One region of the Lysinibacillus sp. FSL K6-0075 genome, then DNA from elsewhere that is predicted to be linked to it. Evidence: predicted binding sites of a transcription regulator. Region 1 holds the regulator's gene; each other region holds the start of a gene.
The links. Region 1 encodes LexA, which represses DNA repair genes until DNA is damaged. Its sites were predicted from a motif close to CGAACATATGTTCG; they were not measured.
Positions count from the first base shown of each region.

Region 1 (10,429 bases):
TAAATGTAATACAGCCATCCTTGCATTGCCTCGTCCTAAACGAGTTTCATCTTGGACAAAAAGAGCATTAATGTTCTTATCTTTTATAAAATCAAGCATTTCTAGTAAGCCTTCACGTTCTACATCATAGCCACTATGTTGATCTTTAAACACGCCCTTCACCGCATAGCCTTGCTCTTTAGCATAGCGCAGCAACTCTTCCTGCTGGCGCTCTAATGAGGAGCTTTGTGTTTCTTTTTCAGTACTTACGCGACAATAGACAACAGCCGATAGTTGATTATTTATCATTGTTCATTTCTCGCAATTTCGATAGTATTGATGGGACTGGCTTGATCACTCACTACAGGAATAACTAGAGATTTTCCCGCTACAATTTTAATATCTGCTAGTTCATTTTCCGTTTTTACAAGCTTTATCCAATCATCAGTACTCATTTTACCACGATATTGCTCAGCTAACGACCACAAGCTATCTCCATGTTCAATTTGAATTTCTGCGTAACTAACTTTTCCTGGATCAGTAATGTAAAGGTATGCTGCAAATAGTAAACAAGCTCCTATTAAAATTGAGATATGTGTGTTTTTCTTCAACCATGTCATAATCATTACCCCTTTTTAAGAATGTTTGTTCGGAATGTATGTTCCCATAATAAAGCGAACAAACGTTTTTGTCAAACACTTTTCGAACCTATGTTTGCATACATGTTCGCATTCTGTTATACTATCAAATAAGTAGAATGATATTAGAAAAAAGAGGTGAGCACGCATGAAAAAAGTTTCGAAAAGACAAGAGGACATTTTAGCTTTCATTAAGGAAGAGGTACGAGCTAAAGGATATCCACCATCAGTACGTGAAATTGGTGAAGCAGTTGGACTTGCTTCCAGTTCAACTGTTCATGGACATTTAGCTCGATTAGAACAAAAAGGCTTTATTCGTCGAGATCCAACAAAGCCACGCGCAATTGAAATTTTAGAGCCTGAAGAATCCATTCAAAAGCAACAGGTGATCCATGTCCCACTTGTCGGGAAGGTTACAGCTGGTTCTCCAATTACAGCAATTGAAAATATTGAAGAATACTTCCCATTACCCGATACGTATGGCACAAGTGAAGATCAATTGTTCATGCTAGAAATCATGGGGGAATCAATGATTGAAGCTGGGATTTTAGATGGAGATTTAGTCATTGTCAAACAAAAGGCAACAGCTAATAATGGGGATATTGTTGTAGCTATGACAGCTGAGGATGAAGCAACTGTAAAACGTTTCTTTAAAGAGAAAAACCATTTCCGTTTACAACCTGAAAATTCTTCTATGGAACCTATTATTGTCGATCAAGTTTCGATTTTAGGACAAGTTGTAGGTCTTTACAGACGTGTACATTAACGATTAAAGCAGGTTTTGAGGATTATGTTCCTTCTAAGAGCATGTATCCTCTTTTTTACGCAAAAAAAGAATCCATATACGATTGGATTCTTTGTATAATGCCCCTTCTAAGCTTCCTTCTTAAATTTTAAGCTCGCTTCAATAAAGGCTGAAAATAGCTTTTGAGCACTCTCATCTCCTGCTATGGCTAGTTCCTCAGGATGCCACTGAACAGCCAAGCAAAATGGCATCTCCTCATGAACTACCGCTTCGATAATACCGTCGCTGGATTTTGCTGCTACTTTTAATTTTTCTGCTAACACATTCACCGCTTGATGATGAAATGAATTCACTGCAATCTTCTCTTGTTCAACGATAGTCGCTAATAGATTGTCAGCAATAACCTGTACAGAATGAGTAGCTACAGCTCGACCTGATTGCTGCGTATGTTGGAGTAACTTGTTACTAAAATGGTCACTATCAATGTCCTGATATAAAGTACCACCTAATGCAACATTTAATATTTGAATCCCTCGACAAATACCGAAAATAGGCATTTTCCGTTGGAATGCAGCTTCAATTAAGGCTAATTCAACCGTATCTCGCGCTGGATGAATTTTTCCAAGCTTTAATGAAGGCTCGGCCCCGAACAGAAATGGATGCACATCATGGCCGCCCGATAACATTAAACCATCTGTCATGGCTAAAATCTGTGCTGCCTCTTCTTCTACTCCAATCGGAATAATCAGTGGAATTCCACCTGCTTCAATAATGCTTTTGCTGTAAGCAGCATTTAATCGAGAGGATAAATCATCCTCCACAAAGGCTGTAATACCAATAATCGGTTTCACTTGCTTCCCTCCACATTCTTGAAGATTAAACAATTACCAAAAGCCTAAATACCAATTGATTAATAGATCGCCATAGAAATAAACAATGACTGCGGCCAGTGCAATAGAAGGCCCAAACGGAATGGGTGTTTTTCTCCCCTGTTTGTTCTTCGATAACACAGTAAATCCGACAATCATACCAATAACAGCAGCTAAAAACAGCGTTAACAGTGTATCAATTGTACCCAGAACGAGACCAATTAAAAAGAATAATTTAATATCGCCTCCACCCATGCCACCGTTCGATAGCACAGCAATTATATATAATATGCCAAAACCAACAACAGCACCCACAAGAGAGTCCCACCAAGGTGTTAATGGTGATAGAACTCGTCCAATAGCAAGCAAGGGTAAAAAGAATAATAGCACCTTATCTGGAATCTGCATATAGGCCAAATCTGACACTACAATGATGACTAATAAGGAGATAAAAACGAAAGCTACTATTAATTCTATGCTCCAGCCTAGCCGCCAATAAGCAAAGGCAAATAATACACCTGTCATTAATTCTATGACTGGGTAAACCCAAGAAATTTTGTTGCCACAACTCCGACATTTTCCTCCTAAAAATACATAGGACAATACTGGCACTAAATCAAGCGCCGTTAGTCGTCTCTGGCATTTCGTACAATGGGAAGGAGGGTGTACAATCGACTCCTTCTGCGGTACACGTAAGCCGACAACATTATAAAAAGAGCCAAAGACAAGTCCAAATAAAAAAATAAAGATCGTATAAGCCATTTCCAATTTTATGTCCTCCTAAACCAATAGGCGCCCATACAAATGAAGTATGGTGCGCCTATCAATAAAGTTTATTGTTGTTCTTCGTAATAGAACGTCGTCACTTGCACTGTTGCCTTTAACGTAAGATCTGCATCTTTCTCTAGCTGTTCCTGCTCTCCAGGTAATTTAAATTCAATCTTATCGGTTTTCATCACGCGCTCTAATTGTTCAACCTCCTGTAAAAAGCTTTCAAGCGAATTAAAATCAAGCGCCCCAACCTCTAAGATAAAAGTAATGAGCTTTAAATTAGCTGGTAAAGAGTCCTTTGAAAGAGAAGCAATCGGTGTAGTGGTCTCCTTGTTCTCCTGATCACCATTGACCTCTGCTTCAGCCTGTTCTAACATATTGAGCTCATTCGATACATCTGAAGGTGTCACAGTGCCATTCTCACCCTGGACAGTTAAAGACTGTATACGAGTTCCTGTCACCTCTTCAATCTCAGCCAAATCGAGAATTATCTTTTCAACGGCTCTTGTTGCAGGTAGCTTTTGTCTTAGCGTTAATATATTAATAGTAGGCTGTCCCTGCTCCTTGTCCAATTGAGCGAGTTGTTCTTTGACACTAGCTAATCCTTGCTGCACCTGCAATACACTACGCTCTTTTTCATTCACTTCATTCAATTTTGGTGATAGCAAATAATAATACAGCGCAAATAAAATAGCAGCTATCAGCGCAAGCAATAAGATGATGGATGAATTTTTACTACTCGTTAATTTATTCATGAGCGTCGTCCTCCAGCTAAATACATAAAGTCGATTGTCGCTGTAATAGACACTGAATAGCGCGGTACTTCTTTAAATTTTTGTTGGGGTGTTAATTCCCTTTGTTCCCCTAGCTCTATATCAAAGTTTGAGACCGTGTTAATTTGAGCGTCTGTAAAATAGCTACTCATTAAAAGTCGCTCCACATATTTCGATATATCTGTCATCGTTTCAAAATCTACTTCAATGTTTACCGTATTCTCCCCGAAAACGTAGCTACGTAAATACGAATGAGTTGGTAATAAAGTTCTCGTTTCATCAATCAACGGTGTTACAGGATAAGAAACACCTTGAATAAATGTCACAGATTCTTCCAACGAACCTTGGTCGACACTTTGTCTTGCATCTAGCTCTTGCTGTAATTGATCAAGCTGTGTCGTTAATGCCTGTTCCTCTGCAGTCAATCGTGCTAAATCACTTTTTGACGTAAAAAATAAAAAAAGTAAATAAGCCACAATGAGTCCAACAATGACTATCACCAAGCTATAAAAAAGCTTTGGAGAGGTCGTTCTTTTTTCAAGTTGTGGTAAGAGGTTTATATCTGGAACCATTAATGAACCTCCTTCAAAGCTAAGCCAAGCAACGTTGAAAATTCTCGCTTAAAGCGAGGAAACAATTTCTCAATTTTTTTCCCATCGACAACCCTCAGTGGTGGTTCTAAATTAGAAGCTAATAAGTTTCCTATTGATTTCAATAATGGGTTATCCCCAAGCATGATAATTTCATCCACTGCTTTTTCACCTTTATGTAAAGAAAACTTAAAGAAATTCATCATTCGATCGATCTCCAAAACCTGATCCATCACGACCATTTGATAATTCTCAGCCTCGCCATTATAGATAAATTGATAGTTAAACTCATTCTCTTTCTTCCCCTGCCATTGCGTCATATCCACTTCAATCGATTGATAGCGCAAAAACTCCACTTGGCCATTGGAAAAAATACTGATAGAGAGCTCATTAATCGACCATTCAGCAATTAAATACGTTTTATTAGGCATTAATAATGACATGTGCTCTAATAAACGTATATTGCATAGCGCTCGAATATCGGCAGCTTCCGGTTCTAATGAAACATCTAGCAGCATCCCTACCATTTTCGTAATCTCTTCAGAGGGCGCAGCAAATAAAATGGCCTTACCATCCTCGGCATCTGCATCATAAACATCAATTAAAGGGTCTTGAAATGGTAAATGAATGGAATGCCCCAATTCCATTTCAGCATATCCTCGTAATTCCTGAGGTTTGACATCTTTAGGGTGCTCAAAGTTTTTTAATAAAACCGTCGTATCAGGTACAAACATACGGACAGCCTGTTTTTTCCCTGTCCATTTCATCACTTGCTCTTTAATAATCTCAAAAAGAGCTACCTCATCGACGATTGTCCCATTTTCAACGATTCCAGCTGTTAAAGGGTATTCATAGCCTTGCCACTGATTAGGCTCTGGTCCTTTCGCCACAATCGCACGCAGCACATAATCCTTCAGTTCAATCGAAACATGCGACTTTCTTTTTCTCTTAAACATGTGAAAAGACCTCCTTATCCTATTCAGTATAAATGATTTTTTCAATTAGTCATCCATTTCCCAGCCAGAAACGCAAGAAAATTTGCGTTTCTGAGTGAGTGGGGAGGACTGATTACTTACTTTCTGTTTATCAAGGAGTTTTTCCAGATACTGTAATTGCACCATCTTTGCTGTCTTTCTTAACTTTTTGATTATCATTGGAAATGTCATCTTGTTTCGCACTACTAAATGTAATTGTATATTTCCCAGCTTTTGCAGTACCACTAATTGTAGTTGCCCCACCAGATGCCTTATTTATCTTTATGTCATCATCTAATGTTCCTTCAGTCTCAAGATATCCTTCCTCTATCAATGTATCCAAATCAACTTCTGTAATTTCTGCACCTTTATCGTCGGTAGGTGTGTCAGTAAAATAAATATTGGCTGAATTTAGTGCCATTATTGCATCAGATTTAGCAGCTTTGTATCGTGAGTTATCAATAATACTGCCAATAGCTGGTACAGCGATAGCAGCGATAATTGCAAGGATAACAATTACAGCTAATAGTTCAATTAACGTTAAACCTTTCTCATTTTTCAATAGTTTTGTATTTTTCCATTTTTTAACCATTGGTAATTCCTCCTTAATAGTTTTATATGAAGTGTGAAAACACGAGCTTCTAATTTAATTCTCCAAACTTTAATTCCTTAGCACTCTGCAAATTACATATTTTCATATAGTTGGAACATTGGTAAGAATATAGCCGCTACAATGACTCCTACAACTAGGGCCAACACCACTATCATTAAAGGCTCAATAAGTGACTTCATTGTATCGACGGCACGGTTTACTTCTTCTTCATAAAAATCAGCAATCTTTTCAAGCATGTAATCCAAGGACCCTGTTTTCTCACCAATTGATGTCATTTGTGTAACAAGCGGTGGAAATAGCCAGCTTTTTTCAAGTGGCTCTGATAATGTGCCACCCTTTTCTAAATTATCGCGGGCTTCTAGTACTACTTTACCCATTACTGGATTGCCGCCAACCTTTTCTACAATTGTTAAGGCTTGTAGAATTGGCACTGAGCTGCTAAAGAGTGTTGACAAGGTTCTTGTCATTCTCGCGATAATATCCTTTTGCAACAGCTGTCCGAAGATTGGCATACGCAGTAAAAATACATTGACGGCATAATGAAACTCTTTATTATTTTTATAGAAATAGTGTAAGCCCACTACTAACACCAATAGTCCCAAAATCACAAGGTACCAAAATTGAATGAGCCAATCACTAATACCTACTACAATGACCGTTATTAATGGCATTTCCAAATTCATTTCTTTAAATGCATCCATAAAGGTTGGCACAATGAACACCATTAAAAACATACCAACCACCAGTGTTAAAAGTGATAAAATCGCTGGATAGGTCATGGCAGATTGAATTTTTTTCTTAATGTTATATTGCTTTTCTAGTGTGCTTGCAAGGCGATCTAATGTATCATCGACGTTTCCTGTAGCCTCACCAGCACGCATCATATTGACAAATAGCAATGGAAACACTTTTGGATGTTTACCTGCTGCATCTGAAAATGCCATCCCATTTCGAATATCCTCTTCAACCTGCATTAATGCTCGCTTCAGTGGTTTACTCCTTGTTTGCTCACCCAAAATATGGGTTGCTTCAACGACAGGAACGCCCGCACGAATTAATGTCGCATATTGCCGACAATAAATAACAAATTCCTGGTGCTTCACTTTTGTCCCAAAAGCAATATCTTTATGTAAAATGCTATTTGATTCCTGAAGTTCTCGTGCATTAATTCCTTGTGCTCGAAGCTTTTCCATGGCTACCTTTTTATTCGGTGCCTCGATAATGCCCTTTTTAGGTGCTCCTGTTTTGGTACGACCACTATAACGAAATATCGTCAACTATAATCACCAGCGTTCATATATGGTCGTGCATCCTCAAGTGAAATCTTACCTGTCGTAATTAAGTGTTGCATCGAATATTCCAACGTGTGCATACCTAATGCTTTACTTGTCTGCATCACACTTGGAATTTGATGGATTTTTTCATTACGAATTAAATTCGAGATGGCAGGTGCCTGTACTAAAATTTCTGTCGCCGCAATACGCCCTTTTACATCCTTACGTACAAATAAACGCTGAGAAACAATACCTTGCAGTACATTCGCAAGCTGCACACGAATTTGACTTTGCTGATGTGGTGGAAATACGTCTATAATACGGTCGATCGTTGTTGGTGCACTACTTGTATGAAGTGTAGCCATGACTAAATGCCCTGTTTCAGCAGCCGTAATAGCCGTTGAAATGGTTTCGTAATCTCGCATCTCCCCGACTAAAATAATATCTGGGTCCTGACGTAGTGATGCACGTAAACCATTTGCAAAGCTCATCGTATCGACACCAATCTCACGCTGATTGATGACAGACTTCTTATGTGTATGCAAATATTCGATTGGATCCTCTAACGTAATAATATGTTTTGATCTCGTTTCATTAATATGATCAATCATTGCTGCCAAGGTAGTTGATTTTCCTGAGCCTGTTGGGCCAGTCACTAAAATTAAGCCTTGTGGTTTTTCCGCAAGCTTATATAACACCTGTGGCATATTGAGCGCTTCAATAGAAGGAATTTTAGCCTCAATTAAACGAGCCGCAATCGTTACTTCATTTCGCTGATGATAGGCGTTGACACGGAATCGACATTTCCCAGGCAATGAAAAGTTAAAGTCCGTTTCACCTTTGTCCTCAAACTCCTGTTGTTTATGGACAGGGAGAATGACCTTTACCATTTCCTTTAAATCTTCTGTTTCTAGCGGCACTGTGCCATAATGCTCCAGTTGCCCATGAATACGATATACTGGTGGAATACCTTTTGTTAAATGTAGATCCGATGCTTTCTCTTCAAATGCACGTGTTAATAATTCAACGATTGAATATGCTGTCATTTCTTTCACCCCTAGTCTGCACTTGCAACACGTAATATTTCTGATGTGGTTGTTTTGCCAGCTACAACCTTTAGTAATCCATCTACTAATAAGGTATGGAAACCTTTCTCTTTCATATAATCACGTAGTACGCTATCACCAACACGATTTAAAATCATATCCTTCATTTGACGATCTACGGGGAGGATTTCATGAATCGCCATACGCCCTCGGTAGCCTGTATGGTTGCAGGCAGGACACCCACGACCTTTTTTACCATGCGTTACGCCCTCCACCCCATTTTCCTCAAGTATTTCAAGTTCACGTGAAGTGAATACATATGGTTCAGCACAATCACGACAAACTTTACGTACAAGACGTTGTGCCATGATTCCTACAAGGGAAGAGGATAGTAGAAATGGCTCAATCCCCATATCATGTAGTCTTGAAATAGATTCTATGGCACTATTAGTGTGCAGCGTACTTAACACTAGATGGCCTGTTAGTGAAGCACGAATAGCAATTTGCGCTGTTTCAAGGTCACGAATTTCCCCCACCATCACAATGTCAGGGTCCTGTCGTAAAATTGATCGTAAACCTACCGCAAATGTTAAACCGACTTCCTCTTTTACTTGGATTTGGTTGATACCATCTAATTGATATTCCACTGGGTCCTCAACCGTAATAATATTGACGCCTTCTTCATTTAAATGAGAAAGTGCCGCATATAAAGTAGAGGACTTCCCTGAGCCTGTTGGACCAGTAATCAACATCATACCGTTTGGATGGGCTATCATTTTCCTAAAAAGTGCCTCATTACTTGCACTAAAGCCTAATTTGTCAATATCATTGGCTGAATTGGTTAAATCTAAAATACGCATAACAACCTTTTCACCATAGACTGTTGGTAATGTGGCTAAACGGATATCGACAGGTCTAAAATTAACATTGGTTTTAATACGTCCATCCTGTGGGATACGATTTTCTGTAATATTTAAATTACCCATAATTTTAATACGAGCCAATACGACATTTTGCATATGCTTGGGCAAGGATCGTTCAGTACGAAGCACTCCATCTACTCGATAGCGGACACGAAGCTCTGTTTCTTGTGGATCAAAATGGATATCACTTGCGCGCTGTGCGACACCATTGGCAATAATTTGATTCACTAAACGAACAATAGGTGAATCCTCATTTTCAATTTCTTCTTGTGTTTCCGTACTAGTCGCAGCTAAATCCAACATGGCCGCATCCATTGATTCCTGTAAATCATAGTACTTTGTTATCGTTCGATATAAATCATCTTTTGCTGCAATACTTGTCTCGATTTGACAGCCCGTCGTCATGCGAACTTCCTCAATGGCGAAATAATCCATCGGGTCTTCCATTGCAATAAACAATTTATTTTTTTCTTTGCGAATCGGCATAATATTTGTCCGCTTTGCCAGCTCCGCAGGAATTAGCTGTAATAATTCGGGACTAATTGAAAACTGATTCAAGCTAATATGAGGAATACCCAGCTGGAATTCTAAGACCTCAATAAGCTGCTGCTCTGTTAGGAAGTTTTCTTTAATAAGGAAATCTCCAAGCTTCTCATTTTTCATCTTAGTAGTTAATGCGTACTCTAGCTGGTCAGCTGTGATAACACCTGATTCAACCAGTAAATCCCCTAAACGTTTACGCCCTGGCTTCATTGCCATAAACATACCTCCAATCGTTATGGACTTGTTTGTACAAAATTGCCACCCTTGTCATAGTAGCCATAGACAATTTCTGGTCCATCTTCTTGCTTTGTTTCCTCTGGTGTTGAAGGTTTCATGTCAGGCAAGCCATTCCCATCTAAATCCACTTCTAAATCAGGATCTGATGTTCCTGCCCCTACGTTTTGAGTAGGTGTTGTGATCGTAACAGGCTCCTGCGATGAACGCGTAACAATTCGATTTTGAGGTGCATAATAATCTCTACTAATGAATTGTTCTTCTGTTGCTCCGTTCTCTACAATGGAACGATACACTTCCACTCTTGAACCCTCTTTACCCTCTTGCTCCACTCGTTCTTGTCCAGCTTTTAAATCCTCCGAATAGCGATAAATAATTCGTGGCTTCACGATTTTATCCTTGCTGACGCGAACTGTAATGTCCTTTTCTTTCGCTGCTGCAAAAACTTCTATCTTTA
Region 1 covers NZ_CP151947.1:1,301,383-1,311,811, reverse strand. Annotated here, with positions in the region: gene MHB65_RS06130 (recombinase family protein) at 1-288, opposite strand, end outside; gene MHB65_RS06125 (LysM peptidoglycan-binding domain-containing protein) at 285-599, opposite strand; gene lexA (transcriptional repressor LexA) at 766-1,383, shown strand; gene MHB65_RS06115 (gamma-glutamyl-gamma-aminobutyrate hydrolase family protein) at 1,491-2,213, opposite strand; gene MHB65_RS06110 (prepilin peptidase) at 2,247-2,999, opposite strand; gene MHB65_RS06105 (hypothetical protein) at 3,065-3,757, opposite strand; gene MHB65_RS06100 (hypothetical protein) at 3,754-4,347, opposite strand; gene pilM (pilus assembly protein PilM) at 4,347-5,321, opposite strand; gene MHB65_RS06090 (prepilin-type N-terminal cleavage/methylation domain-containing protein) at 5,452-5,931, opposite strand; gene MHB65_RS06085 (type II secretion system F family protein) at 6,024-7,229, opposite strand; gene MHB65_RS06080 (type IV pilus twitching motility protein PilT) at 7,226-8,272, opposite strand; gene MHB65_RS06075 (GspE/PulE family protein) at 8,284-9,948, opposite strand; gene MHB65_RS06070 (G5 domain-containing protein) at 9,972-10,429, opposite strand, start outside.

Region 2 (10,429 bases), 1.9 Mb from region 1:
AAGTATGCAATTTTATTTTGGCAATACGATTGCTCAGCAGTTGAAAGACCGTGTCACAGTTATCCAAGGTGACTTAGGCAAGCAACGACTACATTTATCGGATGAAGATGAACAAATCATTCTGAAAGAAATCAATGCCATCATACATTGTGGTGCAGATGTGCGTCATTTCGGTGCCGCTGATCATTTTAATAATGTCAATGTAAATGGAACTCGCTATTTGCTTGAAATAGCCAAACAGAAACCAGGTGTACATTTCCATTATGTATCAACAATTGGTATTCCAGAGGAGTTAGCCGCCCTTCAATGGGGGCAAGATGAAGCAAAGGGTAACTTCAATTACGATGTAAAACTTGATAATGTTTATACTCAAAGTAAGCTAGAAGCAGAGAATCTTGTTCGAAATGCTATGCATGATAAAATCCCTGTTTCCATTTATCGTGTAGGGAATTTAAGCTGTCATTCTGAAACAGGTAAATTCCAACATAATATCGATGACAATGCCTTTTACCGTATGATTAAATCGATGCTTTATTTAGGTAAAACACCTACTGCACAATGGCATGTTGATTTTACACCAATCAATTATGCTAGTCAGGCACTCGTTTCTCTGGCAAATCAGCCAGCATCCAACGGCCATGTCTTCCATTTATGTAACCCTGTATCGCTTACTTATTTAGAATTAATCGATATGCTTAAGGAAATTGGTTATGACTTAACAATTGTATCAACACAAGAGTATACAGATTGGCTATTAAATGGCGATCATTCAAAAGATGTACAGGAATATTTATCATTAGCCATTGCTCAACTTGAAGGTGATGGAGCAAGTGACTCCCCATTTATCTTCAATTGCAAAAAGACGATAGAATTTTTAGCCCATACAAAGATTGAATGTGCAGTACCAAATACAGCCTTTATTGACAGAATGATTCAATACGGCATCGATACAGGCTACTTCCCAGAACCAAAACAAGTCAATATAAGATGATAGAACAAAATATACAACTATTTGCACTGCCTCTTGGAGCACAGTTAACGCCATTAGAATGGGATGCTTTTCTCAAAGTACTCCCTTCTGATGTTCAAGGAAAAGTTAAGCAATACAAGCATTGGCAGGATCGTCAAAGAGCCTTGCTAAGTAGCACCCTTATCAGGTGGGCACTCCTTCCCTATATCGATGAAGTCATGCTACACCTAGCTTATGATGAAAATGGCCGCCCATATATTGCAGGACATCCTCATTGGCAAGGTGATTTTAATGTTTCTCATTCTGGTAATTGGGTTGTGCTGGCAGTCGCTACTAACGGACGAGTGGGCATTGATGTGGAAGAAATAAAACCTGTGAGTGAAGATATGATGACGTATGCGCTTTCCGAGACGGAGCTTCAATTGGTCTCTCATCAGCCTCTACATGTTTTTTATGAGTTTTGGACATTAAAAGAAGCCCTTTTTAAAACAGGCTTAATGTCGATTACATCACCTCATTTGCTTGATACAATCGACATTAAAAGAACAAGGAAAGACCTTTTTACTGAGCTACTATATCTCGATCAGCAACACCCTGTGTCCATCTGCTGGAACCATGCATGTTCTAATGTAATAATCACCATGTTAAATAAAGAGCAGCTTCTACAGCTATAACAAAGGAGGAGAAATTGAATAATTTCGCCTCCTTTTATGTTGTTGAAAAAAGATCATGTCACTAGCAGAAAAAGACTTTTTAGTAAGGTGAGGGGTTGATTTCCGTTCCGCCAGCGTCCGATGAGCCGCTTCACTCACTTCCGTTCGCTCCAGGGTCTCCTCTGTGACGCTATGATCTGACCCCAAAAATATAAACTTTTTTACGAAGCTTTTCGATACTCAACGGGACTTTTTCCGTTGAGTTTTCTTTTAATCCGCCCATGATTGTAATAGTAAATATACTCTGCTAATGCTTTTGTAAATTCTACATAGTTTTTAAACGTAGTCGTGTACAGAAATTCTGATTTCAGAATACCAAAAAAGCTTTCTATCACGGCATTATCTAAACAATTTCCTTTCCGTGACATACTTTGCTTGATTTCGTGCGTTGCCAATAACGCTTTAAAACGTGGTATTTGATATAACCATCCTTGATCAGAATGCATGATTAAGCCACTCTTTTTCGATAACTTTGTATACATAAACGCCTTTTTAAAAGACTGTTGAACTAACTCAAAATTAGGTGATTTTGATACCTCATATCCAACGATCTCTCGATTGAATAAATCTAATACAGCGGATACATAGATTTTTTGACCGTTTATTTTAAACTCTGTGACATCGGTTACCCATTTCTGATTGGGTACAGTGGCTTCAAAATCACGTTGGAAGACATTCTCTGCGACATAGCCCACCGTTCCTTTATACGAACGATATTTTTTAGGGCGTACTGTCCCTTTTAAGCCCAATTCTTTCATCAATCGTTGGACCGTTTTATGGTTGATGAAAATCCCTTCATTTCGGAGGGCAAGACAAATACGACGATAGCCATAACGCCCCTTATGGTGATGAAAAAGTATCTGGATTCGTTCTTTAATCGCCTGATATTTATCTGGTTTTACCCATTTTTGAAGATGATAATAATACGTACTTTTCTTAAGTTTCGCGACTTTTAATAGAGCTTGAAGTGGAAATTCCAGCCTTAGCTCATACACAGCTCTCACTTTTTCTTGGATTTGAAGGCTTCCTTTTCTTGAACTAAGGCTTTCAACTTTTTTAAATAGGCATTTTCCATCCGTAAATACTCAATTTCCGCTTTTAACTCTTCCGTTGTTTTTTCATTTAAATCGGACGAAGGTGGTTGTTTTTTTGGCATTGATTGGTGCTCCTTTTCTACTTGATAGAGCACCTCTCCAGCCGTTGACATCCACTGTTTTTTCCATCTCCGAATGGTTTCACGAGAAGGAATATTAAACTTCGCAGCAGTCTGAAGGAGCGAATCGCCCGTCTCTATCAGGTGTTGAATTACTTTTATTTTAAAAGAATCTTCGTAATTCGTGAACCCTTGAGGACGAATAATTCCTTCAATGCCATGATAGCGATATAATTCAATCCATAATCGAATGTACTGTCGATCCCTCTGTAATCTATTGGCAATCTGATACGTACTTTCTTTTTCTTCAAAGTAGGCTAGAACTGCGGCTAACTTTTGTTCATCAGAAATCACTAACTGCACCCCCTATATTAAATTTTCAAGTCCAATATTTTGGGTGCAGTTCACTAAATCCCCTAGGAGTGACGCTGTCTCCACTCCAATCAACCATTCTGCAAAATGTCTTTACTTTTTTCATACTAACATAGCAATCAAATAGCCCAATATCTGTATTCCTAGGGAGATAGGATTTTTATTTTCAATGTGGAGAAGTGATTCGTTACTACCCCCTCAAAAAATGAGTAGTGAACGCCTTTGCTAAAAAGTTAATGGGTTGGAGTGGAAGGCTACTTGACTCCCGTGGGATAGCGAGACAGGCAAAACTCTAAACGGAGCGGTAGCGGAGGAAGCGATTCGGCGCTCGCTCACAGGAAAGCAAGTAGCCTTCAACGGAAATTCATTTTCACTTTTCACAAAAATTCTATTGATTGTTTTTCAACACTATGAAAGGAGGAGAAATCGAATAATTTCTCCTCCTTTCATTATTAATAGAAAACGCTGCGCTAGCGTGTCGTTTATTCGACCCACTAGGACAGCGTTATCTGTATTATTTAAATAAGTCTGGATACATTTCTTTCGCTAGGGCTTCCATTCCATCAATTGTGTTATAGCCATAGCCGAACATGTAATTGTAGTCTACAATATACATTTGTTTATTTTTAATAGCCTTCATGCTTGAAAGTTTAGGGTTCGCATAAATTTCTTCACGTATTTTTGTCAAATCAGAACCGTCCCAGTTAGGAAGAATCAATACATCTGGATCTGCAGCAATCAATGTTTCAACACTTACATCGCCTGTTTCATCTTTGAAAATATTATCTAATTTAACCATTTTGAATGCATCATTAAAGAATGTTTCATCGTGTGCTGGATAAACAAAAAGCTCTTTTGGATCATTTGTATGCAGATATGCAAATGTTTTTTCTTCTTTAATACTTTCTAATTTTGAAGAAATATCTTGTTGTCGGCCTTTTAATTCTTTAATAAAGCTGTCTGCTTTGTCTTGAACATTAAAAATTTCTCCGATATTTTCGATATCTTTGTAAATAGAATCATATGTGCCACCTGTTACAGATGATTCTAAAACATATGTTTTTACACCCATTTCATTAAGAGAGTCTACTGTTCCTACTCCCCATTCAGCATTATCAAATAAGCCACCACGACCAAATACTAAATCAGGATCAGTCCCTAATGTAACCTCTTTCCCAACATATTCATCACTTAAAATATTTAGCTTAGCATATTCTTCTTCTACAGATTTATCAACTGCACCAAAGTTTGCCCCAACACCAACGATTTTATCGCCTAATCCTAGATGTAATAATAATTCAGCTGCTGGACGTGTATTTGCCATAATTCTTTCAGGTGCTTTATCAAATACTTGATCTTTCTTTTCCCATGTTGATCCACCCTCAGCTTTTGAAAAGTTCTCAACTGTCAGTGGATAATGCTCTTTCGTTTGTGTTGTTGCCTCAGATGTATCTTTTGATGTGTTACCGCAAGCTGTTAATGTTAATAAAGCAGCTAAACCAATTCCTAATAATAATTTTTTCTTCATGGTTTTCCTCCTACAGTCCATATGCAAATCCTAATCCATTCGTCACTGGATTAGTAAATGTTTGACATTTAATATGATATAAAGCTTCTATTGTTTCTGGTGTTAAAACTTCTTGCGGTGTGCCATGTGCATAGATTTCACCATCTTTTACCGCATAAAGATAATCACAGTAATGTGCAGCCATTTCTAGATCATGAAGTGCCGCTAAAACACCGATGTTTAAACTTCTTACGCAGGATAGTATTTCAATTTGATAGCGAATATCTAAATGATTTGTTGGTTCATCCAAAATCATAAATTTAGGCTGTTGAGCAATCGTTCTAGCTAAAATAACCCTTTGCTTTTCGCCACCAGATAATGAAAGAAAACTACGTCCTCTATAAGATTGTAAGTTCGTTCTTGTCAATGCCTCTTCTACGATGTCAAAATCCTTTTGGTTATCTGACTCTAGCATTTTTTTATGAGGTGTTCTGCCTAACATCACCATTTGTTGTACCGTTAAATCAAAGTGCATTTCATTGAATTGTCCAACTACACCTAAGTGCTGAGAAATCTTTTTTTCAGGACTTTTTAAAACATCTAAATCATCTAAGAAGACCATCCCTTTTTGTGGCACGAGGCTTTTATAAATACTTTTCAACAAAGTTGACTTTCCGCATCCGTTTGGTCCGATTAAGCCCACAAATTGTTGCTTATTCACATGAATGGATATGTTTTTTACGATTTCCTTTTTGCCGATTTTTACTTCTATTTCCTTTGCTACTAATTCCATTGTTCTACCCTCCGAAGTTGTAACCTTTTTTTACAATCATATAGATAAATAATGGTGACCCAATGACAGAAGTAATAATTCCAATCGGTAATTCTACATTTTGGATTAATGTTCGAGACAGAATATCTGCCCAAATCATGAAAAGTCCTCCTAAGAGCAATGTTCCTAACATTAATCGTTTATGGTCTGCACCGAAGATACCTCTCGTGATATGTGGAATTATTAAACCAACAAAACCGATCATACCTGCATAAGCGACCATCGTTCCTGTAATTAGTGAGGTAAGAATCATATACAATTTACGATAAGCACTTAAATTGATCCCTAATGTGATAGCTGATTCATCCCCAAGTAGCATTGTATTTAGCACGCGATGTTGGAAAAGGAATAATGCAGCTCCAAGTACAATTACAATTGTTAAAATCGGTGTTTTGTCCCAGCTAGCTGAGGCTAAACTCCCCATAGACCAGAACGTAACAGTTTTAATGCCCTCAGCATTATTGGCAAAGAAGATAATAAGGCTTGAGAATGAACTACATAATGCACCGATGACAACCCCTGATAAAACAAGTTTTACTGAAGTTGCTTTGCCGCCAATGCTGGATAGGATAAGCACTGCCATTGAGGTAAGCATTGCCCCAGCAAATGCACCAAAGGCTACCCCAAATTGTGCTAATAATGCACTGCTCCCAAAACCAACTAGGATAGCAAAAGTTGCACCTAATGACGCACCTGAAGAAATACCCAGTATGTATGGATCAGCAAGCGGGTTTTGTACAACTGCCTGCATGACAGCTCCACATAATGCAAGTCCGATACCAATCAATAAGGCAAAAACCACACGCGGCATTCTGACCTGTAAAATAATATTCAAGTAAGATTCACTTTCCACACTATCAAGCGTGCCAAGCTTCCCATTGGATATAGTATGTAGCAAAATATCCATCGATTGCTTGAAAGGAATGCTGACTTGTCCTATTGATACAGAAAAAACGGCAGATATTAAAATGGAGGCTATTAAAAGCAAGATAATAACATAATAAATATTGCCCATTCCTATTCTGTTAGCTTCCTGTTTATCCAAGATTTCACCTCTATCTATTAAACTATTAGTTAATGATAACGATTATCATTTTCATTTTGTATTGTAAGTGATAATCCATTGAAAAACAACAGGAAAATTTTTAATTATAGATTATTCATACATTTAATAGATGAATAATCCAGTAATGGCGCTTTAGTTGACTAAAATTATTTTTCCCTTGGAAATAAAAACAGCTAGTTATAAATCCCAATTATTATATAGAAGAGAAAATTTAGGAATTTCTAAAAATAGGAGATGTAAAATGAAAAAACGCGGCATTTTTATTAGACAAAGGTGGAGCAACCATAAGTACAGCAATCTGTGATGAGATTGCTTAAGGAAATGAAATGAAACAATTTGAGAAGCCAGCGTCACAGATGAGACCTTTCGTGAGTAAAGCGGCTCACCGGACACCTCCTAGAAAGGACGCTGGTGGAACGGAAATCAACCCCCTTGCCTTGTCAAAAGGTCTTTTTCTACTCGTGACATGATTTTTTTCAACAACAAAACCACTTCCCATAAAATGATGGAAAGTGGTCATGTTTACTTAAAAGATTGTGTTTTTAGTTTAAGCTAAATCTTACATCATTCCTGGCATACTTGAACGGATTTCTTGCATCTTTGAAACTCTTTTCCAAGTCTTAACGTTGAAAAAGATCATAGAGCAATAGAAACATATGTTTCGTCTGATTTCGATTTCGTTAGTTTTATCTGTTATTTTTTTGTTAGTTTTGAAAAACTAACATTACCTTTCTTATTATATAGAAGAAAGTCACTCATTATCTATCAAATGAGTGACTTTCCTTATTGCTTAATTCTTCTCTTGTCAGCCTTTCTTCTCCACCTGTTATAACATTCCTTAATTTTATTAATTGGTTAATTACTACATCTAAGCTCTTTACTTTATTAAAGCCAAGCGTAACAGGTGCATCATTTAAACTTAGCATCTCACCCTTTTCTAATTCTGTGCCAATGGGTACAGGGTCAATCCTGGTAAATTGAACGGCCCCTGTTTTTAGCTTTTTATTTCCAACTATACGAACTCCTATATCTCCATTTCCAAATAAAATTTGAACAGAACTAGTTTTTAGAATTGGCATTATCATTTATCTCCTTTAAGTAAGTAAATATCAACTCTTCTGTATGAGTTTTCAGCGCTTGGTTGGCATATTGATGCACTTCATCCTCCCCAGGCGTTCGTATTGTCACCTCGCTAAAATGCTCACTTATTTTCACCCATTTAACTACTTCTATTTTTTGTTTAGCTAGAAAGCGTTTTTTATTGTAATAATCATGCCTTAAATCTTTTAGGAGTCGGTCTACTATATCTAGATACACTTTAGACATCTTAAGATTTGTTAAGCTGTCATAATCACGCTGCAATGATTTGATGGCCATATCTAGTTTTATAAATTTGTAAAGCACTTGGCGATCTTCTCTATTAATCATCTGAGTCAACCAATGAAGCTTTTTGAATTTTATTGAATGCAATACGCTGGATTGATGTATTGGTTTCTAAAAGTAGCTCTTTCTTATATGCATCTGTTCCAGTAACAACTCCAACTTCATTGTGCAACTTATTATGATCCCATAGAGTGAGTTTTACCAAAGTATTCATTTTGAATGCTCGTTGGATTGTTTGCTCTATCTCTTCAAGCTCCCATTCAGTTAAATCACGCTTTTTATCATAAAATTGCTCCTGTTTCCATGTTTTAATGAGGTCAAGATGTTCTGGCAGCATCATAGCAGTCCATTTTTTAGATCCTCTGTCGTTTAACATCACAATCACTCTCCACTAATATTCGATATCTGAAATTTTTAGGATATCTAAAAAATGCACCTTATGATTATTCATGTACTTATCTTTAATATGGATTAGTTTTGTATTTGCATCCATTTTTGTTATGGTACCTTCTAATGGTTCATCGCATTTGTAGATGCTAAAAACTTTGGGCTGTTTTTCCTCCATTGCTTCGGTTAGCGCGTTTGCCATTTCTTCTAAGTCAAATTCATCACGATCTGGGTGTTTCGGATCTTTCTTTTTAGTAGGCGTTTTAGTTTTTGCCATTTTAGCCACTCCTTTTAAGAACATTTGTTTGTATATATTATAGAACTAACGTTCGTATATTTCAAGGTGTTATTTATTCTCCTTTTTCCCTTTTTCGATAAGTTTTACTAAACTGAACAATTTATTATCATACTATTTGTATAGTTTTTGGGATATAATTTCATAGAAACTAAATATTACCGGAGGTTTACTATGAATACTTTGAAGTCATTAATTTTTCCTCAAGACCTGAATAGATTAAGTAAAAGCATTTTAAAGGATATATGTAATGATCTGACATTAGAATCAACGGGAAATGTCAATGAATTAACAAATAGAGTATGGTCTTCATTTGGTCAAATTGAGGGAAGTACACTTGAAAAGATATACAAAAACATCTTTGCGGGGGCAATTTCTTTAGCATGGTATCGTACTACAAATGAGGAAGGTTTAGTTGGGCTTAAACAAAATATTATCCAAAACATGCCTTTTAATCCATTTGAAGAGGTGATTACTCCAAATAGTACAGAAATTCCTAATGAACCATCTATAATTGCTGCTACCGAAATTGATGGACCTTCTAAGTATCTTCTTCGATTCATTCATAGAGCGGGTGTAAGCGTTGACTATTATTTAGCTGACAGAAGAGAATACATTAAACACGAAATTACTACAGTTTATATTGATGAAGTTAAGGGAATAATTGAAGTAAGAGCAAGTTCTACATCAGCAAAAAAGGTTATATCTGGATTAGCTGCAATTTTGAATGAAACATATGACTTTAAACAGTTTGATTTTTTAGAAAGTTACAATGGTGACTTAGAATTATTAGCTGACGCATTACAAGGTCAATTAATTGATGCTATAGGGAGACCAGAAGGTTTGGTAGAGAGTTTTGAAGAAACTCAAGGCCAATCAATTGTGAGCATACTATCTGCCATTGACGAATATTATAATAATGGCGAATTAACCATACTAGAAGAAAATTTAAATAGTGAAGATATTACTGGTATTTTAGAAACTACCCCATTCACTTTACTACTTTTAAGTGGTCTTGAAACGATAGGTTTGGGAAGTATTCGAGAACTTAGAGGGCTACCTTTATACGATTATTTAGAGCCTTATCTTGCAAAGCAAAAAGGTTCTATATTGTTTGAGCATGCTGAAAGTGGAGTTGTGCAAGTTTATTCGATTCGAATTGGTGTAAAATCAAAAACATTTAAATTCAACGTATTTGCGTCTGAACACGTATTAGATTATATTAGAGAAAAAATGTTTTAATTAACTAACTGAGAGGGTGAAATTTATGCGTGATATTAAACCATGGGAAGTAAATAAAATTTTTAATGAAGCACTTGAAACTATTGCTGTTAGTCAAGTGAAGAAATTTTACCCAAGTTATATTGCGAAAATGACCGAATTACCTCTCGGTGTAGTTATAAATAAACTGAAAGAATTAGAAGAACAGGAAGCTCTAAAAATTAAACACGAATTTCTTTGTGAAGAATGTTGTAGAAGCATTTTAACAGTTAATCAGAATGATTTTTTCGATCCTGAAGTTACTTGCTTGTATTGTGGAACTGAAAATAACTTTGATCCTTTGGATGCAATACCAATAATTGAATTAGATGACGGTTATAGAGAGAGTTTTTCAAAAAAAAAGCCTTTAACAAGAGAACTAATGTTAGTTTAGAAGCTTATAATAAACCTTTAAGTTTAAAAGAAATAATACCTATTTTAAAGAGAGAAGGTTTATTAGAAGAAGTATCGAAGGTTGGGAATGTAAACAT
Region 2 covers NZ_CP151947.1:4,408,257-4,418,685, forward strand. Annotated here, with positions in the region: gene MHB65_RS21950 (amino acid adenylation domain-containing protein) at 1-991, shown strand, start outside; gene MHB65_RS21955 (4'-phosphopantetheinyl transferase superfamily protein) at 988-1,644, shown strand; gene MHB65_RS21960 (IS3 family transposase) at 1,845-2,687, opposite strand; gene MHB65_RS21965 (helix-turn-helix domain-containing protein) at 2,684-3,190, opposite strand; gene MHB65_RS21970 (ABC transporter substrate-binding protein) at 3,723-4,736, opposite strand; gene MHB65_RS21975 (ABC transporter ATP-binding protein) at 4,747-5,508, opposite strand; gene MHB65_RS21980 (iron ABC transporter permease) at 5,513-6,592, opposite strand; gene MHB65_RS21985 (hypothetical protein) at 7,372-7,692, opposite strand; gene MHB65_RS21990 (aconitate hydratase) at 7,673-8,041, opposite strand; gene MHB65_RS21995 (YolD-like family protein) at 8,034-8,372, opposite strand; gene MHB65_RS22000 (YolD-like family protein) at 8,388-8,660, opposite strand; gene MHB65_RS22005 (hypothetical protein) at 8,853-9,920, shown strand; gene MHB65_RS22010 (hypothetical protein) at 9,946-10,332, shown strand.
Region 2: MHB65_RS22000 (YolD-like family protein) is a predicted target of LexA. The motif match lies at 8,678-8,691, and genes of this name have one in related genera.

Region 3 (10,429 bases), 1.3 Mb from region 1:
GTGAGGATACATAGTAAGCAAATCCATTTTATTTTTGCCATATTCCATTCCTCATTTATCCAGTAGTTATTTCCTTCCTTTTACATTGACATAGTTATGGCCTCTAACAATATTTTTTTGATTGACTAAACGAGGTCGTGTAAGTAACTTTCTACGCGGAAACAGCACAAAGGCATCCTTCTGATCCTGTAATATTAACGGTGCAAAAGGGCTTAAATAAGGTACACCAAATGATCGAATGCTACATAAATGAAGAATAATGACCATAATGCCAAACATGACACCAAATAAACCAAACATAGCAGCTAAAATCATTAATGGAAAACGTAGCACACGAATGGTATTCGATAAGCCATAAGCAGGGAATAGGAAGCTACAAATCGCCGTTAAGGCCACAATAATGACCATTACAGCCGAAACAACGCCTGCATCAACTGCTGCCTGACCAATAACTAATGTCCCTACAATGGACACAGCTGGCCCGATTGTTCTAGGCATCCGTAGCCCAGCTTCCCTTAGTACCTCAAAGGCAATCTCCATAATAAGGGCTTCGACAACAGCAGGGAAGGGTACACCTTCTCTTTGCGATGCAATACTAATCAACATAGGTGTTGGTAGCATTTCTTGGTGAAAGGTGGTAATTGCAACATACAAAGACGGTGCTACTAACGCTAGACTGATACCAAAAAAACGCAAGATACGTACAAGTGAGCTAATCATCCAATGCTGATAATAATCTTCTGCTGATTGTAAAAAGGATGTAAATAACGCTGGTACAACTAAAACAAAAGGTGTGCCATCAACGAGAATCGCCACTTTGCCATCTAATAATTCACCTGCGATGACATCAGGACGTTCGGAGTTGTAGATGGTTGGAAACATAGAATTTTTTGAATCCTGAATAAAATCCTCTATATAGCCGCTTTCCAGTATGCCGTCGATATTAATGCGGTCTAATCGAGCTAATACCTCTGCGACAATTTTGTCACTGGCGATGCCATTTATATACATCACCGCCACATCTGTTTGTGTCACATCACCGATAACGCGTGACTTTATCCAGAGATTGGGACTTTTTATTTTGCGACGGATGAGCGCAGTATTGGTACGTATGGTTTCGGTAAAGGATTCCCTCGGTCCGCGAATAACAGATTCAGTCGATGGCTCTGTGACAGCTCGATCCTTGGCACTTCTGGTACTTGTCACAATCCCCTCAGCAAAACCGTCTAATAAAATAACCGTTTCACCATTGAGGATGGCATTGTAGAGTGTTGTAAAATGCTCGATATTCGTCACATCGCCTACTGTTAGATAGGAATTCCGTACATATTGGTTAATCGTTGTTATCTCAATATCTTGTTCTTCTTCAATATTTGCCATCAGTTTATCGATAACAGAATCAGAAATAGTGGTTTTATCCGATAAGCCATCGATGGAAATAATAGCGAGGTTATGGGGAACCGCTTCTCCAATCGTAATTTCGCGTATGATAATATCATTACTATGCCCTAGCGACTGTTGAATGATTTTTATATTTTTAGATAGGGAAGTATACAACAAATCGTTCGTTGTATGGGATGGGGAGGTCTCGATATTGTTGGACATGGACATATGTTTTCCTCCTCAAATGGACGTTCATTATCATTAGAGTGGACAATTTTTTTGAGAGATAAACGAAAAGGGGATGAAAAATTAGCAAATTGCGGTTAAATCACGTACTGTGCAACAATCGTATGCGGGTTTTTCAAGTTGTCTCGGAAAATTGTTCTGTACTAAATAAAAAAACAGTCTATCCTTTCATGGGCTGAAAGGATAGACTTGTTTTATGTACGATAGTCGTATTGTAATTCATCTTTACTTGTATCAACGTCAACATGTAAATTGTGATCGTTAAAGAACCAAAGATCTTTCTCGTCAATGTAATAGATGACGTCATCAATTACTGTCTGCACACCTATGGCAATGGGTTCCTCACGTGTCATGCCGAGTGAAAAGCCTTCATGAAACGGACTAGAGCCACCGTAGCGTGCATAAAAGCGAATTGTATCGCCAGGTTCAACTTCCATTTCATGTTTGAACCATTGTAGGGCTTCATCTGTCAATGCAATGTTCATTTCAAATGCTCCTCTCTTCCTACAGCCATTTTACCTTTGGTTCGGTGCCGTTTTTAATACGTGCAATATTGGCACGGTGGCGATAAACAATAAAGGTAAATAAAAAGGCTACCAAGATGCCTAATGCAAAGTCACCTGTAATAAAATAATAAACGATTGCATAAATAAGCGCTACTAAAGCGGCTATCATCGATGTTAAGCTAACGATTTTTGTGATTTTTAATGTCACAATAAAGGTAATAAATAGTAGGACAAAGAGAGGCCAAGAATAGCCTAATAATACACCCGCAGAAGTTGCCACGGCTTTCCCACCTCGGAAGTTGGCGAAGATCGGAAACATATGACCGATCACAGCGACAAGACCAAGTAATAAAGAATGGAGTGTACTGTCAGAGAAAACGGGAAGTGTCACGAGTAAGACAGCGGCTGTCCCTTTTAAGACATCCATCACCGTAACAACAATACCTGCCTTCTTCCCTAACGTTCGAAAAGTATTGGTCGCACCAAGATTACCGCTCCCGTGTTCACGAATATCGGTATTATAAAAAATTTTGCCTATCCATAATCCAGAAGGTATAGAGCCGATTAGATAAGCGCATAAAATAATAAGTCCATTGATCATAGCTGGACTCCTTTCATTCATAGTCCATCACTTGGTACTAATAGTTTGTAACAAGTATTTTACACTTTTTCTTGCTAATCTACAATGATATGAAGGAGATTTCATACGAAGCCTTGAATTCAATACAAAAGAGAACCTATTAGCGAGGGCTAGGCTTTTAGACATAAGTTTGTAAGAAGTGAAAAAACCTTTTTAAAAATATAGGCAAAAAGGCAATTTTGTCAATCGCTCATTCCTTTGGTAGAATAGAAGTCTAACTTTATCCAGTTTCATCACAAGGTACGTAGTAGTGCTTCCATCTGCAAGCAACACAAATTTATTTTGCAACTATATAGGCTTCGATGCGTCCAATGTTGATGGAAGCTAGAAGCAGTCTGCCTTGCTTGAATACCAATTTTAAGCAACTGTTGAAGATGTTTACTATTTAGAAATATGATCAAAACTGTGAGCAAATTATTAAAATTATTGGACCTGTCGCTAGCTATTGACAGGAAATGCTATTATTATTAGGATGAGAACATAAATAGAACATGCGTTTGTTTTTGGAGGGGAATTTTTTTGACGAATAAACAGTCAACTAGCGTCTATAATGATGACGCTATACAAGTATTGGAAGGATTAGAAGCGGTGCGCAAACGACCTGGCATGTATATCGGTTCGACGGATGGCCGTGGACTTCATCACCTTGTGTATGAAATCGTAGATAATGCGGTGGATGAAGCACTGGCTGGCTTTGGATCTCATATTATTGTCACAATTCATAAAGATCAAAGTATGAGTGTGCGCGACTTTGGCCGTGGGATGCCAACCGGTATGCATAAAATGGGCAAACCGACACCAGAAATTATTTTTACGGTGTTACACGCTGGCGGTAAATTTGGTCAAGGTGGCTATAAAACAAGTGGTGGTTTACATGGTGTTGGTTCTTCTGTTGTGAATGCGCTCTCAACATTTTTAGAGGTGACGATTCATCGTGATGGCAAAAAATATCGTCAGCGCTTTGAGCACGGGGGACAGCCTGTCACAACGCTTGAAAATATTGGTCAAACCAAGCAGACAGGAACACTTGTCCATTTCCTACCAGATGAAACGATCTTCTCTGTCACAAAATTCAATTATGATACGTTAGCAGAACGATTACGTGAATCAGCCTTTTTATTAAAAGGTTTAAAAATTGAATTAATCGATGAGCGCGAGGAAGGCAAAAATGATGTGTTCTTTTATGAGAATGGCATTGAAGCTTTCGTTGCGTATTTGAATGAGGAAAAAGATGTCCTTCATCCAGTGAAATATGTAGAAGGTATACAAGATGATATCGAAGTAGAGTTCGCTTTCCAGTATAACGATGGTTATTCGGAAACGATCTTATCATTTGTTAATAATGTTCGTACACGTGATGGTGGTACACATGAAACGGGTGCAAAAGCAGCATTGACACGTGTCTTTAATGAATATGCAAGAAAAATTGGCTTGTTAAAGGACAAGGATAAAAACCTTGAGGGGACAGATATTCGTGAGGGCTTAGCGGCCATTGTGTCTGTTCGTATCCCAGAGCACTTACTACAATTTGAAGGTCAAACAAAGGGCAAGCTTGGTACAAGTGAGGCTCGTTCTGCAGTTGATAGTGTGGTGTCTGAGCAAATTTTGTATGTGCTAGAGGAAAATGCGGAGTTATCGGCTTCCCTTGTCCGTAAAGCGATTCGAGCGCAGCAAGTACGTGAAGCGGCTCGTAAAGCGCGTGAGGATGCACGAAATGGGAAGAAAAACAAAAAGGGTAGTACGATTCTATCAGGAAAATTAACGCCAGCTCAGTCACGCAATGCGTCAAAAAATGAGCTGTATTTAGTCGAGGGTGATTCTGCAGGAGGTTCTGCCAAACAAGGCCGTGATCGTACATTCCAAGCGATTCTGCCATTGCGTGGGAAAGTAATCAACACAGAAAAAGCCAAGCTACAGGACATTATGAAAAACGAAGAAATTTCAACGATTATCCATGCGATTGGGGCAGGTGTTGGAACGGATTTTGCGGTGGAGGATTCCGCCTACGATAAAGTAGTGATTATGACCGATGCGGATACGGACGGGGCACATATTCAAGTCTTGCTATTAACATTCTTCTATCGTTATATGCGTCCACTGATTGAAGCAGGAAAAGTCTATATCGCGCTACCGCCGCTTTATAAAGTCTCGAGGGGTACTGGGAAAAAAGAAGTCATTGAATATGCTTGGACAGAAAGTGATTTACAAAAGGCCATCAAAAAGGTTGGAAAGGGTTACATATTACAGCGCTATAAAGGTCTTGGTGAGATGAATGCAGACCAACTATGGGACACAACGATGAACCCTGAAACACGGACGTTGATTCGTGTCACAATCGAGGATGGTGCACGTGCAGAGAGACGTGTCACGACGTTAATGGGCGATAAGGTAGAACCACGTCGTAAGTGGATCGAAGCCAATGTAGACTTCGGTATGGAGGATGATTCTAACATTTTAGAGAATGAATTCATCCAACAAGAGGAGGACCAAGCATGAGTAGTACAGAAAAGTTTCAAGATTTACCGTTAGAAGAAGTGATGGGTGACCGTTTTGGTCGCTATAGTAAATATATTATTCAAGACCGCGCGTTGCCTGATGCACGTGACGGTCTTAAACCAGTACAGCGCCGTATTTTATATGCCATGTTTACAGAAGGCAATACAAACGATAAACCGTTCCGTAAATCCGCAAAAACAGTGGGTAACGTAATCGGTAACTATCATCCGCACGGCGATAGCTCTGTGTATGAGGCGATGGTCCGTATGAGTCAGGACTGGAAGGCGCGTCATATGCTCATTGAGATGCACGGGAACAATGGCTCGGTCGATGGTGATCCACCAGCTGCGATGCGTTATACAGAGGCGAGACTATCTGCTATTGCCGCTGAAATGCTACGAGATATTGGCAAGAAAACGGTCGAGTTTGTGCCAAACTTTGATGACCAGGATATGGAGCCAACCGTTTTACCAGCACGTTTTCCAAACCTATTAGTCAACGGCTCTACAGGGATTTCCGCTGGTTATGCGACGGATATTCCGCCACATGCCTTAGATGAAGTACTGGATGCTGTGTTGATGCGCTTAGACAAGCCTAATGTTAGTGTAGATGAATTGATGACGGTGATTAAAGGGCCAGATTTCCCAACTGGTGGTATCATTCAAGGTGTGGACGGCATCAAAAAGGCGTATGAAACAGGTCGCGGCAAAATCATTGTCCGTGCCCAAGCAGTTGTCGAACCAATCAAGGGTGGTAAAGAGCAAATTGTTATCACGGAGTTACCATACGATGTAAATAAAGCGAATCTTGTGAAAAAAATTGATGAGCAACGTGTAGATAAACGACTAGAAGGTATTGCGGAAATTCGAGATGAATCAGACCGTACAGGCTTACGTGTCGTGATTGAGCTGAAAAAGGATGTACCAGGGCAAGGAATTTTACAGTACTTGTTTAAAACAACGGATTTACAGGTAGCTTATAATTTTAATATGATTGCCATCCACAATCGTCGCCCAACGATGATGACATTGCCATTATTGCTGGACGCGTATATCGCCCATCAAAAAGAAGTAGTGACAAACCGCTCCATTTACGATTTACAAAAGGCAAAGGACCGTTCTCATATTGTAGAAGGCTTAATTAAAGCCCTTTCCATTTTAGATGAAGTGATTGCGACGATTCGTTCTTCTAATGATAAGAAGGATGCGAAGCTTAATTTACAAACGAAGTTTGATTTTACAGAGGTACAAGCAGAGGCCATTGTAAGCCTACAATTATACCGTTTAACGAATACGGATATTACAGAGCTTCGTCAGGAACAGGACGAGTTAAATAAGTTAATTGCGAAGCTAGAGGGGATTCTACAAAGTGAAGCTAAGCTAGTACGTGTTATTAAACAAGAATTGCTAGACATTAAGAAACGCTTTACAGAGCCACGTCGCTCGAAGATTGAGCAAGAAATTGAAGAAATTAAAATTACATTAGATGTCCTTGTGCCAAGTGAAGAGGTTGTCGTGACAGTGACGAAGGACGGTTATATTAAACGTACATCGACACGTTCTCATGCCGCTTCAAATGGGCAAGATTTTGCCATGAAGGATTCGGATTATTTATTGTATGAAGCAAACTTAAATACACAGCACCATCTATTGCTGTTCACAAATCGTGGTAATTATATTTATCAGCCTGTTCATGAGCTTCCTGACATACGCTGGAAGGACCTGGGCCAGCATATTTCCAGTATTGTCCCAACAGGGGAAGATGAATCGATTATTGCGGTTTATGGCTTCGAAACATTTGAACAGCCAAATACGTATGTCTTCACAGCCACAAAAGATGGTCAAATTAAGCGCTCACCACTCGCAGACTATGCGGTAACACGTTATTCAAAGCCAATTAAAACGATGAACGTCAAGGCTGGTGATGCGATGATCTATGCATCGTTTGTGACGGATGATGTAGAACTGATGCTAACAACGGATACAGCCTATGCGATTCGTTTCCCGATGGAGGAACTACCCGTTACAGGTGTGAAAACAGGCGGTGTGAAAGGGATCACGCTAAAAGATGGAGAAGCCTTAGTTGGTGTCAATGTGCTACAGCCTGATGTTACACAATATGTAGTGATTGTGACACAGCGTGGAGCCGTGAAGAAAATGAATGTCGCTGAAGTTGAAGTAGCAAGTCGTGCAAAACGTGGACTAAAAGTATTAACAGAGTTAAAAGCAAATCCTCACCGAATTGTAGCAGTTATACAAGCGACAGACGAGGAGCAGGTTGTGATTGAAACCGAAAAAGGCGTTCAAGAGGTAATTGCTGTACAAGCATTGTCTCGTGCAGATCGCCATTCCAACGGTTCGTTTAAAGTGGATATTGCAACAGATGGGGCGATTTCCCATGTATTAACAGCCAAAAAAGAACAGAAACCTAGCTAATATCATGCCCAGTCTCTTAGGAGAGCTGGGCTTTTGTCTTGAATACAATCGCTATTCAAAAATAGCACCTTGTCATTTAAGTGTAACTATGGGTATAATAATCATCGAAAAGTTCATAGCGAAAGAATGTAGGGGGGCTAGTAGTTGCTAGCTGAGATTGTGTCCGATAGACGCTGACCCTTTGAACCTGATTTGGCTCGTACCAGCGTAGGGAACATCTATTCAAAAAAGCAAAGTTTTGAAGAATGATTGTAATACGTCTGGGAGGAATCCTAGGCGTTTTTTTATGTTTTCAGGCGATAGCTTGAAAACCTTGTATACGCTTTCTTCTGGTGACAACATTCATTCATGAACACTTTCATATTACAAACTGGGAGGCTTTCGCATGAAAAAATGGTTATTTATTCTATTGGCAGCACTTTTGACTTTAGTGGGCTGTAGTGAAAAAGAGGACAAGCAGGCGACTGACAAGCTGAAAAAGGTGTCTGTGGTACTGGATTGGACACCGAATACGAATCATACAGGTCTGTATGTCGCAAAAAAACTCGGTTATTTTGAGGAACAGGGCTTAGATGTTGAGATAATTATGCCTGGTGAGGCGGGCGCAGATCAGCTTGTTGCTTCTGGAAAGGCAGAGTTTGGCGTGAGCTATCAGGAAGGCATTACACAGGCGCGTGTACAAGATGTGCCGCTGGTCTCTATCGCAGCGATTATTCAGCATAATACATCTGGCTTTGCTTCTATTGCATCAAAAGGCATTACATCGCCAAAGGATTTTGAAGGTAAAACTTATGGTGGTTGGGGTGCGCCATTAGAGCAAGCCGTTCTCCAATCATTAATGCAAACAGAAAAGGCAGATATCAATAAGCTAGATATCGTCAATGCAGGGGATTTAGATTTCTTCACAATGATGGAAAAAGACATTGATTTTGCTTGGATTTATTATGCATGGACTGGGATTGAAGCTGAGCTGCGTGGGGAAAAGATTAATATGCTGTATCTAACGGATTATAGTGATCAATTGGATTACTATACACCTGTTCTAGCTACGAATGAAAAAATGCTACAGGACAACCCTGATGTTGTCAAAGCCTTTGTTGCAGCTACATCAAAAGGCTATGAATACGCAATAGAAAACCCAAGTGAAGCGGCTGATATTTTAATCGAAGCAGCTCCAGATTTAGATAAAGAGCTAGTGCATAAAAGTCAGGAATGGCTGGCAGATAAATATCAGGATGATGCCAAGCAATGGGGAGAGCAAAAGCTTTCTGTGTGGGAAAACTATGCAAAATGGATGTCTAGCAATCATGTACTAGAGGGCGAGTTTGATGCGAAACAAGCCTTTACAAATGATTTCTTACCTAAAAAGGAGGCCAATTAAGATGGCAAATTCATTAATCAGTGTGCAAATCATACCAAAGACAGAGAAATATGAAGATGTTATACCTTATGTGGATGCAGCGATTGCTGTGATCGATGCTTCTGGCGTGAAATATGAGGTACATCCATTGGAAACAACGATGGAAGGCGAGCTTTCTACATTGCTCCAAATCATTGAAAAAATGAATGAGAAGATGATCGAGCTTGGTGCCATTAATGTTATTACACAAGTGAAAATTTTATATCAGCCAAAGGGTATTACGATGGATACATTAACGGAGAAATATCAGTAATGAAACGTGCATTGCAAAAGGGAAGGACGATAATTTTTATCGCCTTCCTCTTATTCATATGGGAACTAATCGTGCATTTTGCTGAAGTTCCACATTGGTTATTACCTGCGCCAAGTAGTATTTTGTCGGAAGCCTTTCAGTCGTATCAAACCTTTCTACCACATGTATTTGCTACGGTGCAATTAGCCTTACTAGGTCTGGCCATTGGCATTGCTTGTGGTCTAACGGTGTCGATTGTGTTGCATCGTTTTACATTCATTCGGGAGTTGTTTTATCCAATTCTTATTATGTCGCAAAATGTTCCCATTCTTGTCTTGGCACCATTGCTTATTATTTGGTTTGGCTTTGGCTTATTACCGAAGCTCATTATTATTTGCCTCGTGTGCTTTTTCCCAATTGTCATTGCAGCGATGGATGGATTTAGGCAAACGGCCCCTGAATTAAAGCATTATTTTGCCATGATCGGTGCTACCAAGGCACAAACCTTTTGGAAGCTGGAATGGCCTCATGCCTATCCAGCCATTTTCTCAGGCGTTAAAATTGCTGCTACATATAGTGTGATGGGGGCTGTGATTGCGGAGTGGCTCGGTGCAAAAAAGGGTATTGGTGTTTACATGACATTAGCTCAGTCCTCCTTCCGCACAGATCGTGTATTTGTGGCAATTTTTGCGATTGTTCTCTTGAGTTTACTATTGTTTAGCGGGATTCGTTTGATTGAAAAATTCATGGTGAAGGGGAGAGGCTATCATGCTCAGCATTCAAAACATCGCTAAATCCTTCGATACACTAAAAGTCCTTGATCAACTTTCATTTGACGTAAGGGATGGTGAGTTTGTGGCCATTGTGGGTCCTTCAGGCAGTGGTAAGAGCACACTTTTTCAATTAATTGGTGGTGTTTCGCCAATTGATCAAGGAGCCATTTTATTAAATGAAGAGGATATCCAGCAAAAAAGAGGAACGATTGGCTATATGCCACAGCAACCTTGCCTATTACCCTGGCGTACGATTTTAGAAAATGTCACGCTTGTAGAGGAATTACAGCATAAACCT
Region 3 covers NZ_CP151947.1:2,625,859-2,636,287, reverse strand. Annotated here, with positions in the region: gene MHB65_RS12950 (Ger(x)C family spore germination protein) at 1-41, opposite strand, end outside; gene MHB65_RS12945 (spore germination protein) at 67-1,611, opposite strand; gene MHB65_RS12940 (HesB/YadR/YfhF family protein) at 1,824-2,114, opposite strand; gene plsY (glycerol-3-phosphate 1-O-acyltransferase PlsY) at 2,134-2,736, opposite strand; gene parE (DNA topoisomerase IV subunit B) at 3,295-5,271, shown strand; gene parC (DNA topoisomerase IV subunit A) at 5,268-7,706, shown strand; TPP riboswitch at 7,827-7,937, shown strand; gene MHB65_RS12920 (ABC transporter substrate-binding protein) at 8,092-9,087, shown strand; gene MHB65_RS12915 (thiamine-binding protein) at 9,089-9,379, shown strand; gene MHB65_RS12910 (ABC transporter permease) at 9,379-10,152, shown strand; gene MHB65_RS12905 (ABC transporter ATP-binding protein) at 10,127-10,429, shown strand, end outside.
Region 3: parE (DNA topoisomerase IV subunit B) is a predicted target of LexA. The motif match lies at 3,262-3,275, and genes of this name have one in related genera.